Regions from separate parts of the Exiguobacterium sp. s145 genome, predicted to be linked through region 4. Evidence: riboswitches for the same ligand, from Rfam matches in the RefSeq annotation. Region 4 holds a riboswitch; each other region holds the start of a gene.
What was found. A riboswitch is a leader RNA that binds a small molecule or an ion and turns the genes downstream of it on or off. The one in region 4 is predicted to bind S-adenosylmethionine.
Positions count from the first base shown of each region.

Region 1: it holds a riboswitch for S-adenosylmethionine, as region 4 does, so the genes downstream of both, KNQ07_RS10395 (Na+/H+ antiporter NhaC family protein) here and mtnK (S-methyl-5-thioribose kinase) in region 4, are expected to answer to the same signal.
Region 2: it holds a riboswitch for S-adenosylmethionine, as region 4 does, so the genes downstream of both, KNQ07_RS14340 (methionine ABC transporter ATP-binding protein) here and mtnK (S-methyl-5-thioribose kinase) in region 4, are expected to answer to the same signal.
Region 3: it holds a riboswitch for S-adenosylmethionine, as region 4 does, so the genes downstream of both, msrA (peptide-methionine (S)-S-oxide reductase MsrA) here and mtnK (S-methyl-5-thioribose kinase) in region 4, are expected to answer to the same signal.

Region 1 is NZ_JACSMV010000012.1:68,182-72,940, reverse strand. Features, by position in the region: gene KNQ07_RS10415 (YwpF family protein) at 1-21, shown strand, start outside; gene KNQ07_RS10410 (histidine phosphatase family protein) at 18-608, opposite strand; gene KNQ07_RS10405 (alpha/beta hydrolase) at 660-1,619, opposite strand; gene KNQ07_RS10400 (metal ABC transporter solute-binding protein, Zn/Mn family) at 1,797-2,750, shown strand; SAM riboswitch class I at 2,819-2,922, shown strand; gene KNQ07_RS10395 (Na+/H+ antiporter NhaC family protein) at 3,001-4,308, shown strand; gene KNQ07_RS10390 (hypothetical protein) at 4,350-4,550, opposite strand; gene KNQ07_RS10385 (aldo/keto reductase) at 4,708-4,759, shown strand, end outside.
Region 2 is NZ_JACSMV010000025.1:2,238-6,996, forward strand. Features, by position in the region: gene KNQ07_RS14330 (MetQ/NlpA family ABC transporter substrate-binding protein) at 1-664, opposite strand, end outside; gene KNQ07_RS14335 (methionine ABC transporter permease) at 699-1,364, opposite strand; gene KNQ07_RS14340 (methionine ABC transporter ATP-binding protein) at 1,354-2,367, opposite strand; SAM riboswitch class I at 2,451-2,554, opposite strand; gene KNQ07_RS14345 (aminotransferase class I/II-fold pyridoxal phosphate-dependent enzyme) at 2,617-3,804, opposite strand; gene tnpB (IS200/IS605 family element RNA-guided endonuclease TnpB) at 3,967-4,759, opposite strand, start outside.
Region 3 is NZ_JACSMV010000010.1:11,790-16,548, forward strand. Features, by position in the region: gene KNQ07_RS09255 (putative quinol monooxygenase) at 1-86, opposite strand, end outside; gene KNQ07_RS09260 (M20 metallopeptidase family protein) at 164-1,336, shown strand; SAM riboswitch class I at 1,408-1,511, shown strand; gene msrA (peptide-methionine (S)-S-oxide reductase MsrA) at 1,616-2,146, shown strand; gene KNQ07_RS09270 (DMT family transporter) at 2,237-2,716, opposite strand; gene KNQ07_RS09275 (DMT family transporter) at 2,737-3,165, opposite strand; gene KNQ07_RS09280 (NAD(P)H-dependent flavin oxidoreductase) at 3,288-4,223, opposite strand; gene KNQ07_RS09285 (gamma carbonic anhydrase family protein) at 4,307-4,759, shown strand, end outside.
Region 4 is NZ_JACSMV010000030.1:9,270-14,028, forward strand. Features, by position in the region: gene KNQ07_RS15430 (2,3-diketo-5-methylthiopentyl-1-phosphate enolase) at 1-551, opposite strand, end outside; SAM riboswitch class I at 632-733, opposite strand; SAM riboswitch class I at 941-1,043, shown strand; gene mtnK (S-methyl-5-thioribose kinase) at 1,122-2,291, shown strand; gene mtnA (S-methyl-5-thioribose-1-phosphate isomerase) at 2,288-3,334, shown strand; gene KNQ07_RS15445 (sugar ABC transporter substrate-binding protein) at 3,354-4,436, shown strand; gene KNQ07_RS15450 (sugar ABC transporter ATP-binding protein) at 4,433-4,759, shown strand, end outside.

The DNA.
Region 1 (4,759 bases), on a different contig from region 4:
GAAAATCCAACCATCTCTTAAGGACGTATCGTTTGATCTACGATATGATCCGCGACATTGATGCGGTCAATTTCATACCGGTCGGAGAAACGAATATAGTTCGCACATGCATTCTTCAGCGGTGTCCGGTAACTGAAGCTATCATCAATCGAGGATAATGCCGCTTTGATTGTATGCGAGTGACAGACGATCAACAGGCGTTGTCCCCGGTATTTTTCTGTCAGTTCTTCAATTGCCGAAAACACCCGCTGTTGGATTTCCTGTTCGGTTTCAAGTCCCGGTACACGTTCCGTATCATTCGCTTGGACGGCTTCATAGATTCCGGCGACGGGCTGTCCTGACGCCAATCCAAACTCCCGTTCGACCAACCGGTCATCCGTCTCCGTCACATCCAGTCCGACGGAACGTCCGATGATTTCTGCCGTCTCGACTGCCCGCGATAAGGGGCTCGAAATCAAGACGTCCCATTGTTCTTCCGCCAGATACGCAGCACTCATTTCAGCCTGCCACCGTCCGGTTTCATTCAGCGGAATATCCTCCCGTCCTTGAATCCGTTCGTTTAAATTCCAATCCGTCTGACCATGACGCACTAAACAAATTTCTGTCATTTCACTGTCTCCTTCAAAAGAAATATGACTGATTGTATCATGTTTTCTTTTTTAATGAAGGGTCTCCCTGGGCGGCAACGCCAGGACTTGACAGCTGAACGCTTCAATCCGTTCCAGCAACCGCTCGATTTTGAGCGGGTTTTCCGTTTGGGCAAAACTCGCCAGTGAATGTGTGCCGTTCGGGAAGGAAAACAGTCGGACATCCGCTCCGACATCCGCTCCTTTTTCCACGAAATGCAATGCTTGCGTAAACGGGACAATCGGATCTTTTTTCCCGTGCAGCAGCATGATCGGCGGCGAGTCCGCCCGTAAGTGCGTCACCGGCGAGACCCGTGTCATAAGTTCCCGCCACTCTTCCCTGCCACCCCCGTAAAACTTGATATGGGCAATCCAGGTTTGAATGAACTTGAACAGCAGGAAATTCGTTGGAGGATACAAGGCAATGACACCGCTGATCAACGGCAGGCGTTCCATTTTTTGTTCGCCGACAAATTCCGTCGGAGCGAGTGCCGTCGTCAGCATCAAGGCGGCTCCGGCTGAATCTCCCCACAGCACCATCCGTCCGCGCATGATTTGTAAATCATTCGCCTCTTGATTCAAGAAACAGAGTGCGTCCCCTACGTCCTCCAGATTATCCGGAAAATAGCTGCCGTCTTCGAATAAGCGGTAATCGATGCTGCAAACGGCGATACCGAGCTCGAGGAAACGTTCCATGATTGGTGTAAAACAAAAGACATCATCCCGGTTTCCCCTGACGAAGGCTCCCCCATGCGCATAAATCGCGACCGGGAAAGGACCGTCCCCTGGAGGATAGTATAAATCCAGCTTCAATTCTTGGGTGTGAACGGTTTTATACACAACCGTCCGCGGCGCGAGTTGGACTTCTGACAGCGGAAGAGCCGGTTCTGTCCATCGTAATAACGCACCGTAGTTGTTCCAAATGCTTGCTCCGGCCGCAGCCGTCGTTAAAATCGCTGCCCCTCCCATCAGCCAAGCGGTTTCCCGTTTCACCTCATCACCTCCGAAATTTCCTCTCGATTTCTAATCTTATTAGTCTTTTACCCGATTTATTTAGAAGTCGAACGTCTTCCCTGACTGGTACTTGACGCTTGGTTTCGGATTCGTTATAGTGAAAAGGTTCAAATCGGAATAATTACGTTTTAATATTTTTTTGGAGGGTTTATTCATATGAAAAAATTACTTTCAGCTTTCACGGTCGCCTTTGCAGGAGCTGCTTTTCTTGCTGCCTGCGGTTCTTCCGAATCCACTCAGGATGCGGCCGACCAAAATCTCCGTGTGTATACATCGACATTCGCTACCGCGGCAATCGCCAAGGAAATTGGCGGAACCGATATCGACGTCAAGATGATTGTTCCACCCGGTGCCGATCCGCACTCGTACGAGCCGACGTCTAAACAACTGACAGAAATCGCACAAGGCGATCTGTTCCTCTTAACCGGTACGACGCTTGAACCGTACTCCAAAAAAATCAAAGCCAGTCTTAAAGGCAACGATGTTCGTTTCGTCGAGACGAGTAAAGGAATCGACTTACTCGAAGCAAACGCCACGCTTCATGAACATGAAGGACACACCGACGAACATGCGGCAGAAGAACATGATCACGGCAAATTTGATCCGCATGTCTGGCTCGATCCGAACAATGCCAAAGTGATGGCTCAATCAATTACGACGGCACTCGCTAAAGAAGTACCTGCTAAAAAAGCAACGTTTGAGAAAAATCTCACCGCTTTTAATAGCAAGGCCAATAAGCTTGATCAAAACTTGCAACAGGCTGTTGATGAAGGATCCAAAAAAGAATTGCTCGTCACCCATGCCGCTTACGGATATTTAGCAGAACGCTACGGATTCTCGCAATTGCCGATTGCCGGTATCTCTCCGTCGGACGAGCCTTCGCAAAAACAACTGGCGGCGATCGTCAAGGAAGCCCAACTTCACGACTTGAAGTATATCGCTTTCGAAGAGACGGTTTCACCGAAAGTTGCCCGTGTCATTCAACAGGAAATCGGAGCGGAGGCCATTACGATCCACAACCTCGAGTCCGTCACGAAAGCACAGCAGAAGGCATCGTATTTTGAGTTGATGAATGAAAATGTCGCGACTCTCAAACAAGCACTTCAGTGAAGTAGTGTTGACATGCAGTAAAAGATGCGTTACGGTAGAAAACGTATTTCAGACAATTAAATGACTTCTTTTTATCGCGAGAGACGGAGGGACTGGCCCGATGATGTTTCGGCAGCGGACGATTAAATCGTACTGTGCCAAATCCAGCAAGCTGCGGCTTGAGAGATAAGAAGAGCGTCTTTTTCAGTAAAGACCTCCTTCTTTCTTGCGAAGGAGTCTTTTTTTGTACTTGTAGAAAAGGAGTGGTTTGATGAACGAAACGATTACACCGAATAAATGGGCACTTCTACCGTTACTTGTCTTTTTAGTTCTTTTTATCGGTGCCGGTATTTTTTACGATGACTTTTACAAGTTTCCGATTCTGATTGCGGCTTTGATTGCCTTGATTTTTGCGGCGGTCACAACAAAAGGCGGTATTAATCAGACCGTGGAACGGATTGCAGCAGGTGCAGGAAATCCGGACATCATGATTATGGTCTTTATCTTCTTGCTTGCCGGTGCCTTTTCCGGAACGGCCGATGCAATCGGCGCGATCGAAGCAACCGTCAATGCGTCATTAACATTTTTACCTCCGTCCCTCCTGATGAGCGGACTGTTCATCATCGCCGCCTTCATCTCGATGGCGATGGGGACTTCCACCGGTACGATTGCGGCACTCGCTCCGATTGCCCTTGGAATCCATGAAGCAACCGGTGTCAATGTTGCGATTGCGGCCGCCGCTGTCGTTGGTGGCGCAATGTTCGGCGACAACTTATCGTTCATTTCCGATACGACGATTGCAGCCGTCCGGACACAAAAAACCAACATGCGTGATAAATTCCGAACCAATTTCCTGATTGTTTTGCCGGCAGCTATTCTGACTATCATCATCCTGGCATTTGTCTCAAGCACAGGAAATGTCGTCGAAGCGAAGGCGTTTGAGTTTTATAAACTGATTCCGTATCTGTCCGTCATCATCCTCGCCTTGTTTGGCGTCAACGTCATTCTTGTTTTGATTGGTGGAACCGTTTTAACAGGTATCATCGGGATGATTGACGGCAGCTTCGGCTTAAGCGGTTTTGTCCTATCCATGTCTGACGGCCTGATGGGAATGGCGGAAATCTCGATTTTGACATTACTGATGGGTGGTCTCGTCAGTCTGATCACCTTTAACGGTGGGATTGCTTACCTGAAAGAAACGCTGACGCAAAAAATCTCTCAACGTCGCGGCGCGGAATTCAGCATGGCAGCACTCGTCAGTGCGACGAACCTCGCAACAGCGAACAATACGATTTCGATTCTTGTCGCCGGTCCACTGGCAGCAGAAATCGCCGATACGTATGACATCGACCGAAAAAAGTCAGCCAGTATTCTTGATATCTTCTCTTGCGGCATCCAAGGTATCATTCCCTACGGCGCCCAGTTGCTGATTGCCGCGGAATTGACGAAAACGGCCTCTCCGGAACTGATTCCTTATCTGTTTTATCCGTTCCTGCTGTTCGTTTGTGGATCTCTTGCGATTCTTTTCGGCTTCCCGCGTCGGAAAACATCGGACGCACGTCAAAAAAATGTTTCATAACAAACAGACCCGTCGCAACAGCGACGGGTCTTGTGTTTGTCTTATTTTTTCCGGTCTTGGCGGTTGAGAATGAAGTAAGCAATCGCTGGAAGCGGGAACTGAATCAGTCCTGCGCCTCCCCAGACCCATGGATTCCGCCCTGTCTTCCGGGCACCGAGGAACAAGCATGCCGCTTGTGTCCCTAATAAGGCTGCAAGGCCGGCCCACACACCTTTTGGTACGTTTTTAACAGATCGTTTCATAAAATACACCTCGTTTCCTTTATAGTTTTACCCTCCTCATTTCGCTTTCTAACCGTCTTTTTCCTCCCTTGAGCGTTGAAACAGACGTTCTTGCTTGTTCATGCTAAACTAAACGAGCAATTCCATATTCTCGTTTCATTGAAGGAGGAGTATACACATGCAATACGCAAAACTTTCAAATGGTGTCACGATTCCACAAATCGGATTTG
Region 2 (4,759 bases), on a different contig from region 4:
CCATTTTTTCGAGTGCTAGTGCATCCAGCAAATCAAATTTCGCGGCTAACGCAAAGTTTCCCGGAACGGCAGAGATGTCGACACTTTCGATGGCACGCGGCAGTTGGGCGGCTTCGAGCGGTTTGATGACCAGTTTCTTCGGATTCTTGACGATATCTTTTTCAGAGACCGTCAGTGGATCCGTGTCGGCTTTCAATTCAATCCAACCTTGGTCAGCGAGCAGATTCAGTGCCCGGGCCTGGTTCGTCGGATCGTTTGGTGTCGCGACTTCCGCTCCTGTCTTGACGTCATCCAGCGATTTGTAGGATTTGCTGTACAATCCCATCGGTGCCGTCGGGACAGTGATCAGTCCTTTGAGATCGAGGTTCTTTTCCTTGGCAAACGTCTTCAGGTAGATGGAGTGTTGGAACAGGTTGGCATCAATATCACCACTGCCGAGCGCGATGTTCGGTTGAATATAATCGCCGAACTCGACGATTTCGACGTCGTAGCCTTTCTTTTCAAGCCCGGGTTGAATTGCTTCTTTGACCATGTCACTGTAGGGACCGCTCGTTGCGCCGATCTTGATCGATTTATTGTCTTCTTTGGCACTGCTGTCACCGCAACCGGCAAGAATTCCGGCACCGAGTAATCCTGTTGCTAAAAAGGCATAACGTTTTTTCATCTTCATTCTCTCCCTTGAAGTTCTCTATTTGTAGTTACCGTTTATCAGCACGACGGGCCAGAACATTGCCGAGCCCTTGAATACTTTGAACAATGATGACGAGGACGACGATTGTCACAATCATGACGACATTATCGTACCGGTAATAGCCGAAGCGGATAGCCAGGTCACCGACACCGCCACCGCCGACGATACCCGCCATGGCGGAAAAACCGATCAGGCTGATCGTCGTTAAGGTGACGGCTTGAATAATGCCGGGAAGGGCTTCCGGTAAAAGGGCGCTCAGGATGATCCGCACCGGTGTCGCGCCGCATGCTTCCGCTGCTTCAATCAATCCCGGTGGAATCTCACGGAGCGATGTCTCGACGAGCCGGGCGAGAAACGGGATGGCAGCGACACTCAGACTGACGGAAGCCGCTGTCGGACCAATCGTGTTATCGAGTAATAATTGTGTCAATGGAATCAACGCGACGAGCAGGATGATGAACGGTAACGAACGGACGATATTAACGAAAAAGTCCAAGATGCTGCGAACGAAGACGTTCTGGAAAAACAATCCGCGGTCCGTGATGAACAACAAAATCCCGAGTGGAATGCCGACGATGAGAGCAAAGCCCAGTGAAATTCCGACCATTAAGGCGGTCTCACCTAACGCTTTCGCAAGCTCCGGTAACATGATTTCAATGCGTTCAAGCCACATCCTGGATCACCTCAAGCGTGTGAAGTTGTTCTTCGAGCCACGTCAAGGAACGGTTCACGTGAAGGGTCGGACCGGTCAAACTGACAATCAGCACTCCGAAAGCGACGTTCTGGATATAGTCGACCTTACCGTGGAGGATGCTGACGGAAATATCAAACTGTTTAATTGCTTCCGATAACGTACTTTCACCGGTCTTTTCACCTGTGAATTGCAGGCGGATAATTTTTCCCGGTGTCGTTCGCAAGATCCGTTCCGGTAACTCGATCTGGAGTGCCGTATCGACATAATGTTTCGTGACATCATGTGCCGGCTGACTGAACAGGTCGTATGTACGGGCGACTTCAACGACTTCACCTTGCGCCATGACGGCAACCCGGTGACAAATCTGTTTGACGACATCGATTTCATGGGTAATGAGAATGATCGTCAGGCCAAGCCGTTCATTCAAGTCTTTCAGCAGTTCGAGAATTTGCAGCGTCGTGACCGGATCAAGAGCGGACGTGGCTTCGTCACATAACAGGACGCTCGGATTATTCGCAAGGGCACGGGCAATCCCGACCCGTTGCTTTTGACCGCCGCTGAGCTGACTCGGGAAATTCGTCTCGAAGCCTTCAAGCCCTACTAGGGAGACGAGCTCTTTAATCCGTTGTGGGAAGTCAGTCCGTTTGACGCCGGCAGCCTTTAAAGCGAAGGCGATATTGTCGGCGACATTCCGGGATTGAATCAGTTGAAAGTGTTGAAAAATCATCCCGATGTTCAATCGCAGTTCGCGTAAGCTGCCTTTTGAGAGATCCGACAGATTGATACCCGATACTTTAACCGTTCCTTGTGTCGGTGTCTCCAGTCCATTGATCAGACGGAGCAGGGTGCTTTTTCCGGCACCGGATTCACCGATGATGCCAAAGATTTCACCTTGTTGAATCGTTAAATTGACGTCGCGTAATGCAAAGATTGGTGTCCGGTCACGAACGAACCGTTTGGTGATCCCTTTAAATTCAATCATCTGTCGTTTCCTCCCTATACAAAAAAATCGCTTTTTTCCAGTTAAGAGCAACCAGAAAAAAGCGACGAAGTGTAAGATTTCGTAACTTATCTCTCAGAATGAAACATTCTGTAGGATGTGGCACCGTTCCTTAAAGGTGGTTGCCGGACGTCGTTGGGCCTAATCCCTCGGTCGCTCTCGATAAGTAGATATGCTGTTGGGACTTACTGTAACGGAAATCATTCCCATTTGTCAAACGTTTTTTCAGAATTATTCCGCAACGGTCTGACGAAACAGATTCAATTGACCAATCCGTTCTGCCGCTTCGACCAATCGTTCGGCGTCGGCAATCAGACTGATCCGGACGTAACCTTCCCCGTATTCGCCGAAGAAATGTCCCGGTGTGACGGCGACATGCGCTTCGTCGAGCAGGTGATCGGTAAAGCTTTGGGACGTGTAGCCGGACGGGACCGGCAACCAGACGAAGAACGAACCGCCCGGGATCGGTCCGTCCCAACCGATTTCCTGTAACTTTCCGAACAAGGCATCACGCCGGGCTTCATACAGAGCGCTCAGTTCGCGGACACACGTCTGATCGCTTGAAAGAGCGACGGTTGCTGCCTGTTGAATCGGTGTGAAAGCACTGACGTATAAGTGTTCCTGGTACGTCTCGATACTTGCGATGACGGACGGATTCCCGATGGCGAAGGCGATTCGGAAACCGGACATGTTAAAACGTTTCGATAATGAAAACAGTTCGATTCCGACGTCTTTTGCGCCTTCCGTCTGGAGGAAACTGCGGGTCGGACCGTCGAAGCTGATTCCGCCGTAGGCGAGGTCGTGGACGACGCAAATGTCGTTCGCATCAGCGAAGGAAACCGTTTGCTCGAAGGCTTCCGCTGTTGCCGTCGCCCCGGTCGGATTGCTCGGGTAGTTGAGGAACAACATCCGGGCCCGTTCGACATCTGTCGTATCAAGTAACGTGTAGTCAGGTAAAAAGGCATTTTCCGCAAGGAGCGGCAATGTGATCGGGTAAGCTCCGGCAAGGGCGGCGCCGGATAAGTAATCCGGGTATCCGGGATCAGGAACAATGACACCTTCACCGGGATTGACGATCGTTTGCGGTAAAGCGACGATACCGGCTTTGCTGCCGAGCAAAATGGCGACTTCAGAGGCCGGATCGATGTTTACGCCAAACTCTGACTGATAAAAATCCGCGACAGCCTGTTTGAGGAAATCGTGTCCGCGAAACGGCGGGTACTGGAGGTTTGAAGCGTCATTGATCGCTTCTTTCAAGGCATCCAGAATATGTACGGGTGTCGTCTGATCCGGTGTTCCCTGACCAAGCGTGATGACGTCATGACCGGCAGCCTTGACGGCACCGATCCGCTGGGCGAGCTCGGCAAAGACCGGAGCGGGTAACCGATCAATCGCAATAGATGGGGCGAAATGTTTCATCTGTCTTCCTCCTTGTTGGGTATTGTCGTCAAGGATAACGAATTTTCAGAAAAAAGAAAAGAGTTTTTTAATAATTGCTGATAATTGTTGAACTACCTCCACCTTCGCTTCGCTTAGAGGTGGAGGATTCCTGAGTTATCCGACCTAACGGTCGAAAATTGATCAGGCTAACCCCGTCGTCCCGACGGTTGAAGAAGCTAAGATACGTTCAGCTTCTCGTTTGAGATTCAATCCTGCGTTCACATCACGATTATGGTGGATCCCACAATTCGGACATTTCCATTCTCGCAAGCCTAGATGTTTCACGTCCTTGTGTTGATGACCGCAACTCGAGCAGAGTTGACTTGATGCGAAGGTCTTTCCGACCTTCACGACGGTTTTCCCATACCAGTCCGCCTTGTATTTGAGCATGCGGAAGAACTCCGACCAACTGACGTCTGAGATGGCTTTGCTTAACTTGCGATTCTTCTGCATGTTCTTCACCTGCAAGGTCTCGATGCCGATGACGTCGTGGTTTTTGACGATCTCAGTCGATACCTTGTGCAGGAAGTCAGTGCGCTTGTTGGCAATCTTCTCGTGGATACGGGCAACCTTTCGCTTCTGCTTCTGATAGTTCCTCGCCTCGGAAAGCTTGACTTTTTTATTCAGAGCGACGCGTTGACGACTGGAGAGCTTACGCTGTTCGCGTACCAGTTTCTTCTCAAGTGTTTGGAAGTAACGATCGTTCTTGTACATCGTTCCGTCCGACAGGGTGGCGAAGTTTTTGAGTCCGACATCGACGCCGATGGACGAACTGGTTTTCGGCATTTCGTGGATTTTCTGCTCGACGAGCAGGGAAACGAAATACTTACCTGAAGCGTGGCGTCTAATCGTGGCATTTAAGATACGGCCTGTGATCTGTTTCGAATAGGCGAAACGTACCCATTTCAGCTTAGGAAGTTTGAGCTTTTTGCAC
Region 3 (4,759 bases), on a different contig from region 4:
TTGTAGACTGTGCTTAAAATCGGAAAGACTTGATCGGCTAATCCTGCTTTGACTGTAAGAACGGCATTGACGATGATTTCACCCATATGTTGATTCCTCCTCTGATTGATTACCTCTATCTGTACCCGTTTTTACTCAAGACATACCGAAAAGGATGATTTCGATGCAAGAAAATTTATTCACCTACTTAACTGAGTATGAATCAGAGATGATTCGTTTACGCCGCGACTTTCACCGCCATCCGGAATTATCGTTTCAGGAAGTCCGGACTCCCGCTAAAATCGCCGCTTTTTATGACGCCCTCGGTATTCCTTACCGGGCGAACGTCGGTGGCAGCGGAATTGTCGCGACGCTGACAGGAACACGTCCCGGGAAAACAATCGCCATCCGGGCCGATTTTGATGCGTTACCGTTGCAGGAAGAAACCGAGTTATCGTTCCGTTCGATTCGTCCCGGTGTCATGCATGCCTGCGGACACGACGGTCATACGGCGATTGTTCTCGGACTGGCCGCTGCTTTTCATGCCATACAGGATGAACTGGCAGGTACTGTCGTCTTCATTCATCAACACGGTGAAGAAGTGTTCCCCGGCGGTGCCATCCAGATGATTGAGGACGGTTGTCTCGACGGTGTCGATGCCATCTTCGGCACCCACCTCGAAAATGATCTTCCGGTCGGATCAATCGGCTATCACAGCGGTCATACGTTATGTGCGATCGATGAATTTGAAATCGTTGTTCATGGTCAAGGCGGTCATGCCCAGGCCCCGCACCGGACACAGGATGCGCTCGTCGCCGGTGCCCAGCTTGTCTGCAATCTCCAGCATCTCGTCAGCCGGCGGGTTGATCCGTTTGAGCCGGCTATCGTTGCGATCGGTTCGTTCCACGCCGGAACGGCTCCGAACATCGTCACCGGTGAAGCCCGGATCGTCGGAGAAATCCGGACGTTCAATGAACAACTCCGGCACCAGTTACGTCAACAGGTGGACCTCGTCGCCCGGACGACCTGCACCGGAGTCGGCGCTGATTATTCGATCGATTTCACGACCGGTTATCCGTCGCTTTGGAATCATCCGGATGAAACACAGCTCGTCCAGGAAGCCGCCGGTTTTTTACCGGAAGCACAGGTTCGCGAGATGAAACCGATGATGGCAGCGGATGACTTTGCCTATTACCTCGAAAAAGTACCGGGCAGTTATTTCTTCACGGGCTCTGCAAAAACGGATGGGCGGACGATTTATCCGCAACACCATCCGAAATATGAAATCGATGAGCGGGCTCTACTGATTGGAGCGAAAACGTTAGGAGCGACCGTTCTTCGTGCCCTGCAAACATAAGGATTGACTTTCCACTTTTATGAATGGTATTATCATCCCAATGATAACGAACTTACATCAACTTCATATAACACTTATCAAGAGTGGACCGAGAGATCTGGATCGATGACGTCCCAGCAACCTGCGTACAGCAAGGTGCTACGACCAGCAAAGCGAAAGCTTTGGTTGATAAAAAGCGGCGACTCCTTTTGCAACCAAGCAAAGGAGTCGTTTTCGTTTTCTCACTGTCAGACATGACAGGATTAAGGCTCAAGAAGCCAAGGGAAAGGGAGAGATGACATGGAAAAAGCAACATTTGCAGGAGGATGTTTCTGGTGCATGGTGACACCATTTGAGGAACTGCCGGGGATTCACAGTATCGTATCCGGCTATACAGGAGGACATGTCGACAATCCGACATACGAGCAAGTCAAAACCGGAACGACCGGACATTCCGAAGTCGTCGAAATTACATTTGACCCGGCGCTGTTCTCATACGAACGGTTACTCGAACTGTACTGGCCGCAAACGGATCCGACCGATGCCGGCGGACAATTCCAGGACCGCGGGACACAGTATGCTCCGGCGATTTTTTATCATACGGAAGAACAACGCCTTGCAGCAATTGCTTCGCGTGACGCCTTAGCGGCGACAAACCGTTTTAAACAACCAATCGTCACCCGGATCGAACCGGCACACGCCTTCTATCCGGCGGAAGAATACCATCAGGACTTCCACAAAAAAAATCCGACGCACTACAAAAAAGACCGGAAAGCATCCGGTCGCGATGCCTTTATCGATGTCGCCTGGAAAGAAGAAGTCACTGTCTGATTCAGCTTCAAAAAGAGATCACCCTTTCACGCACTTTACCAGTAGAAGTGGCGTGAAAGAAATGATCTCTTTTTTTATATCTTTTTTTCTTCAGGAAATGACTTTAACATCTTCCACTTCTTCTGTATCCTCTGCGACCTGATACCGTTTCAGGACAAAGATGCCGCTGAGCATGACGGCCAGACCGATGATTTGACCGAACGACAACTCGACTTTCGGTAAACCGAACCAGCCAAAGACGTCGACACAGAGCGCAAAACTGAGTTGCGAAATCAGGACGACGGAAATCGCAATCGACGGTCCGAGCAACTGAATTCCCCGCATGACACAAAAGACAACCCCGACACCAACGAAACCGCCAAACAGATAAAGCGGTTCGACTTCGGCCAGCCCCGCAAGCGTTCCACCCCGAAAGAAGATCAATGCGAGCAACGACCCGAGCAGTCCGACAAAAAAGACTAATGTCGTCGTCGCCCAAGCACCGAAGGCATGACTCATCCGTGCATTTAAAACGGTCTGTAAACTGATCATCATTCCTGCGACGATGGCACAAAACATTCCGAGTCCCATTCTAATCCCTCCTATTCCATTCAGGCAAATGAAAAAATCAAGACGCCGGTCAACATCAAGCCGACACCGACCCACTGCCCGGTATTACTGCTTTTTTTAATGACTCCAAACCAGCCGTTCAAATCAATCACAAAGGCACACAAAATCTGGGCGACAAGTAACAGCGACATTGCCCATGTCATCCCGAGCAATTGAATCGACGTTAGTTCCGTCACGACGACCAGGACACCAAGCAATCCGCCGCTTGCGTAAATCAGCGGCAAAGTGCGGAAACCGCCGATTTTTCGGTCGCGGACAAATCCGTAAATTAATAAACAGCCGATCAGACCGACGAAATGGACGATCGTCACGGAGATCCATGGCCCTACCGCGTCACCGAGCCGGGCATTAAAGATCCCTTGCAATGCGATGAACAATCCGCTGAATAAAGCAAAAACGATTCCTTGCATCTTCATCCTCCTTTTTCTCTAATTATGAGTAGAACGTATTTTACACTCATTTGAAAGGACAAATGTCCTGAACCACAAGAAAAAGAAGCAGACCAGATCGGTCGGCTTCTTTTTCTTGTACGCTACTGGAGTGTCCGGTACATGCGTTCGATCCGTCCGAACGCATCATCCATCATCCGGTTAAACAGCTCCGCGACGGTCGGAACATCGTCAATCAAACCGGAAATCAGACCTGCATTGACGTATCCTGCCGTCTCGTCCCCCTCAAGGGCTCCTTTGATATGAAACGATTCGTTTGTCTGTTCCTGAAAAGCCGTGAGTGACGTCGGCTGCAGTGCCTCGACATACGGTCCGTTCAACACCCGCCGAACCTGTCCGACTTCACGACCGATGATTCGTGTTTCCAGATCGTCCGCCTGCACAAGATGTTGTTTATACTGCTCATGCACACGGGATTCCTGTGTCGCAATCAATCGAGTGCCGAGCTGCACACCTTCTGCTCCGAGCATCCAGGCAGCGGCAAGACCACGCCCGTCGCCGATGCCGCCGGCGGCAAGGACAGGAATCGTGACATGATCCGCAATTTGCGGAATCAAGGTCATCGTCGTCAACTCAAGCGGTGAATTGATGCCCGCCGCTTCGACGCCTTCCGCCACCAGTACATCAATCCCTGCCTGTTCAGCTTTAATCGCCTGTTTGACCGAAGCAACGACTCCGATCGTCTGGATCCCCGCCTGCTTTAACTTGGACAAAAAAGGAGCCGGATTACCGGCCGACAAGGATACGACCGGAATCCGTTCCTCAATCGCCAACTCAACCAACTGTTCGGCATGGGGCGAGACGCGGATCGCGATGTTGAGGGCAAACGGACGTGATGTCAAACGGCGTGTTGCTTCGATTAACTGTCTGACTTCAGCAAGTGTCATCGTCCCGCATCCGATCGTTCCAAGCCCTCCGGCATTTGAGACGGCTGCGGTCAGTTCGGCATGGCTGATATTCCCCATCCCGCCTTGAATAATCGGGACATCAATCTTTAATTTGCTGCATAGACGAGACATGGTCTCCCTCCGTTTCCGTTGTCAGGAATGGTATACTAAGTAAGATTGAATTTTAATTCATTTTTTAGAAAAGAGGCGTTTTCATGAAGATTCCGTACCGTGATAGTTCTCCGCAGCTCGCCACAAATGTCTTTGTCGCTCCCGGCGCTTTTTTGATCGGCGATGTGACCGTCGGGGAAGAGTCGACGATTTGGTTTAATGCCGTCCTCCGCGGCGATGAAGGTCCGATCACGATCGGCAAACGTTGCAGCATTCAGGACAATGCGACCATCCACCTCTACGAAGGAGCCCCGGTCATCGTCGAAGATGAAGTGACGGTCGGACACAATGCCATTTTACACGGTTGTAAAATCGGCCGGCGCTCAATCGTCGGGATGGGGGCGACGGTTCTCGATCATGCCGATATCGGGGAAGAATGTATCATCGGTGCCAATACCTTAATCCCGTCCGGCAAAAAATTCCCGCCCCGTTCGCTCATTATCGGGTCACCGGGTAAAGTCGTCCGTGAACTCACGGCAGCCGATCTTGAGATGATT
Region 4 (4,759 bases):
AGGACTTCACGTCCGATCCGTGCCCGGTCAAGTGCCGGTGTCAACGGATTGTCGTATAGAATCTCATCATCTTTGACGAGATCGATGCCGCCCGCGAGCTGCGCTTCGAGTTGTTCCCGCAAAAAGGTGAGGTCCCGACCGATGACGCCTTTAAAGATGCTCATCAACAGAGGACGGTCGTGGACTTGAATCAATTGACGGACGCCCTCGATGCCGAATTTGGCGCCGGGGAAGTCAGTGGTGAATGAAGCCGGAAGCTGTAAATCTGTTAATTTGATTTGTCCGTCGAGCGACAGTTTGCCGAAGACTGTCGTTAAGATTGCTGAAAAGTCACGGGAGACGTTGTGTTCCGGATAACGGATCGTGATGTAGCCTTTTCCGTCGTGTTCTTCCGTATGAACAACTTGTCCTTTGAACGATTCAAGCTGCTGTTGTTCCAAATGATTTAAATCGGTCCACGAACCAACGGTCAAACCGAGCGCGATTTGTTCTGCCCGTTTTGGTAACTGATCCGTCGTTCCGAGTTGGTAGGTTGCGGTAATATACGTCATATCGACTGTCTCTCCCTTGTTGAAGAATACAAAAATGGTCCCTCGTCAATGACAAGAGACCATGAAAAATTGCGCGTGGACTCTTATCTGTCAGCGTAATAGCTGCAAGAATTAGCACCGTGCCAAGTGGTCGGTTGCTGCGACATCGTAGGGCTCGTCCCTCCGTCTGCTCTTGATAAGAATTGGATGAAATTGTGAAATCTAATTGCAATTTTTACATGAGATTCGTCACTTGTCAAACTATATTTTGAAAATTTATTTTTTTGAAAATACTTCTTCTATAGACGGTTCCGTTTTTGAAGCCACTTCACTAAAAAATGGAATTGACAGACGGCTAGCAACGCACGTAGTATTCAAATCAACATCAATCACACGACAACTACATATGACTCTTATCGTGAGTTGGCAGAGGGAATTGGCCCGAAGACGCCGCAGCAACCGACCATCCGGCACGGTGCTACATCCAACAGACATTCGTCTGAGAGATAAGAGGACGGAATATTCTGCCGCGCCTCTTTTCTTTGACGAAAAGAGGCGTTTTTTCGTGTGATCACCAAGGAGGAAAACAGAATGGGGTATCAAGCATTTACAGTACAGGACGCGATTGAACGGGTCCGGACAATTGGTTTGATCGGCAATGAACCGGTGACGGCAGAAGAAATCGGCGACGGGAATTTAAATCTCGTTTTCCGGATTCAGGCAGGAGAAAAACGACTGATTTTAAAGCAGGCGTTACCATATGCGAAAGTCGTCGGCGAAAGCTGGCCGCTGTCGCTCGAACGGGCCTGGATTGAACAATCGGCCCTAAAAGAATTCGCGAAAGTCGCCGTTCCGTTCGTCCCGCATGTCTACCATGCGAGCAAAGAAGAAGCATTCACAGTGATGGAAGATTTGTCGCACCTGACAATCGTCCGGGGCGGACTGCTTGAAGGGGAGGAGTATCCGTTGCTCGCGGAACACATCGGTTCGTATTTGGCGCGGACGCTGTTTTATACATCGGATTTTGCACTTGGACCGGTCGCAAAAAAACAAGTGGCGCGTAACTACTATAATCCGGATCTCTGTGATATCACGGAAAAATTAATCTTTACGGATCCGTTTTATGACGCGGAAACGAATGCGATTGAAGCAGGACTCGAAGCGGAGGTCGCCCGGATTTGGAACGACGCGGAGCTGAAACGGGAAGTCGCGAAGCTTGAAGCATTGTTCATCACGAAGGGCGATGCGTTATTGCACGGGGACTTACATACCGGAAGTATTTTTGCTTCAGCCGATGAAACAAAAGTCATCGATCCCGAGTTCGCCTTTTACGGACCGTTCGGTTTTGATGTCGGACAATTCATCGCGCATCTCTGCTTTGCCGCGTATCCGAACTATGCCGAGTTGCGGGAAGCACGGGTCAAGGATATCGACACGTTTTGGCTGACCTTTGCTTCGACGTTCAAAGCGTTATGGGAACGGGAAGCCGCCGAACCGTTCCGTTCAGCGGACGGGCTTGTTGACGATGTCCTCAGCACGATTTTACAGGACGCACTTGGCTTTGCCGGTTGTGAATTGATCCGACGGACGATCGGACTCGCACCGGTCGCCGACCTTGAGAGCATCACTGATGAAACAGAGCGACTCGAGCGGAAACGGCATGCGTTACGTCTTGGAGTGGCACTGATCAAACGCCGGACCGAATGCAAGACGTTCACTGATTTACGAAACTTCGATTTGACGGAGGAACTCAGCCGATGAGCCGATTCGTTCAGAGCATCATCTATGAAAACCGGACGGTGACGATTTTGGATCAGACCCGTCTTCCGGAAGAAGAACATTATGAAATCATTCATGACTTGGCGCAGGCGATTGACGCCATCAAACAATTACGGGTCCGCGGCGCACCGGCCATCAGTCTGTTCGGCGGATTCGTCCTCGTTCAGGAAGCGTTTCGGACGACAGGGACGCTGACTGAAGCAAAACAGGGGCTGTTGACGGTGTCGGCACAATTACTTGCGACCCGTCCGACGGCGGTCAATCTACGAAATGTCCTTGATGAGCTGAATCAGCTGATCGTTTCAGCTACGACGCTAAAAGAACTGCCGATACGTCTCGAACAAAAGGCATTGGAACTTTATACGACGGATGCCAAGACATCCCGTCAAATCGGGGTTCATGCACTGGAATTGTTCGAGTCCGGTGATCGGGTACTGACGATTTGTAATGCCGGATCAATTGCGACAGCAGCTTACGGAACGGCGCTCGCTCCGTTTTATCTTGCGAAAGAACAGGGGATTCCGCTCGCGGTTTATGCTTCGGAAACGCGGCCGCTCCTGCAGGGAGCGCGCCTGACGACGTGGGAACTGCAACGGGCCGGAATTGACGTGACCTTGATTACCGACAATATGGTCGCCCATACGATCAAGGAAAAGCAGATCACCGCCATCATCGTCGGAGCGGACCGGATTACCCGGAACGGCGATACCGCCAATAAGATCGGAACGTTTCAGCTGGCCTTGCTGGCCCGTGCGTTTGGCATTCCGTTTTACGTTGCCGCACCGCTCTCGACGTTCGATTTTACGAGCCTGTCAGGAGACGAGATCGAGATTGAAGAACGCGATGCACGTGAAGTGACACAACTTGCCGGAAAAGCGACGGCACCGGCCGGCGTAGCAGTCTTTAATCCGGCATTTGATGTGACACCGCATGAATTGATCACGGCGATCATTACGGAACTCGGAGTCATCGAGCATCCTTCCGTAGAAACGATTGAACAAATGGTTGGACAGCAAACAAACTAAACAGACAGGGGAGATCGAGATGAAAAAATTAGCATTGGCTGTACTTGCACCAGCGGTCTTACTGGCTGCTTGCGCGAATAGTGAAGCAACACCGGCGAAAAAAATCAGCGGTGTACCGGAAGGCGTTCAGGGAGGCGTTAAAATTGCCGTCATCCGGAATCTTGCGTCCGACGACCATACGAAACAGTTTTTGGACGGGGCCCGTTCGGAAGGGGAAGCGCTTGGTTTTCAAGTCAACACGTTCATTTCGGAAGGCAATGACGTCAAGTTTAAGGAGCTGGTCGCCCAAGCCGTCCAACAGGACTATGACGGATTGATCATCTCGCACGGCAAAGAGGATTATGCCTATGACATGATCAAACCGGCCATCGACAAAGGCATCAAAGTCGTGACATTTGATACGGTGACGAAGAAAAAAGACCAGACATTAAAAGGTATCACAGAGACATTCCAGGATGACCATAAACTGGCCCAGCTGTCGCTCGATGAAGTGACGAAAGTGAAGGACGACAAGCCGGTCCGTGTCATCAAACTATGGTTTGGTCCGGGTTTTGCCCCGCTTGACCGCCGTCAGGAAATCTACAAAACGTATGAAGCGGACGGCAAAATCAAGACGCTTGAAACCGTCGGACCCACGAACTTCCAGGATGTCCAAGGGGATATTGCGACGAAGATGAACGCGATTCTCGCCAAGTACCCGAAGGGCAGCATCGATGCCGTTTGGGGCGCCTGGGATGAAGTCGCCAAAGGAGCTTATAAGTCTTTAAAAGACAACAAGCGTCAGGAAATTCCGCTGATTTCGGTCGATGTCTCGAATCAGGACATCAATCTGATGCGTGAAAAGGGCAGTAACTGGGTCTCAACGAGTGCCGTTGATCCGCATTTAATCGGGCAGACGGATATGCGCCTGCTTGCGAAAAAGCTGGCCGGCGAAAAAACACCGGATAGTTTTGATCTCGATGCCAAACTGGTCGAACAAAAAGCACTCAAGGCGGATACGACGATGTACAATCTCGATACCATCATCAAAGGCTGGAGTACATCCGAAAAATTCAATGAGCCGTGGATGGATCAGTTGCGGAAAGCGAATGACGGGAAATGACGCCTCCGGTGAACGAACAACGACTGGAAATGCGGGGGATTTCAATGGAATTCCCCGGTGTCAAGGCGCTGGATGACGTTGACTTTTCCGTGAAACGCGGGGAAATCCACGCACTTGTCGGAGCGAACGGAGCCGGTAAATCAACGCTGATGAAAGTCTTGGCCGGCGCCTATGCGTCATACGAAGGAACGATTTTGTTCGACGGTGTACCGCTTGCGATTGATTCACCAAATGCCGCAAAACGGGCCGGGATTGAAATCGTTTATCAGGAAGTAGATACGGCACTAGTCGGTTATTTGACCGTGGCGGAAAATATCTGCCTC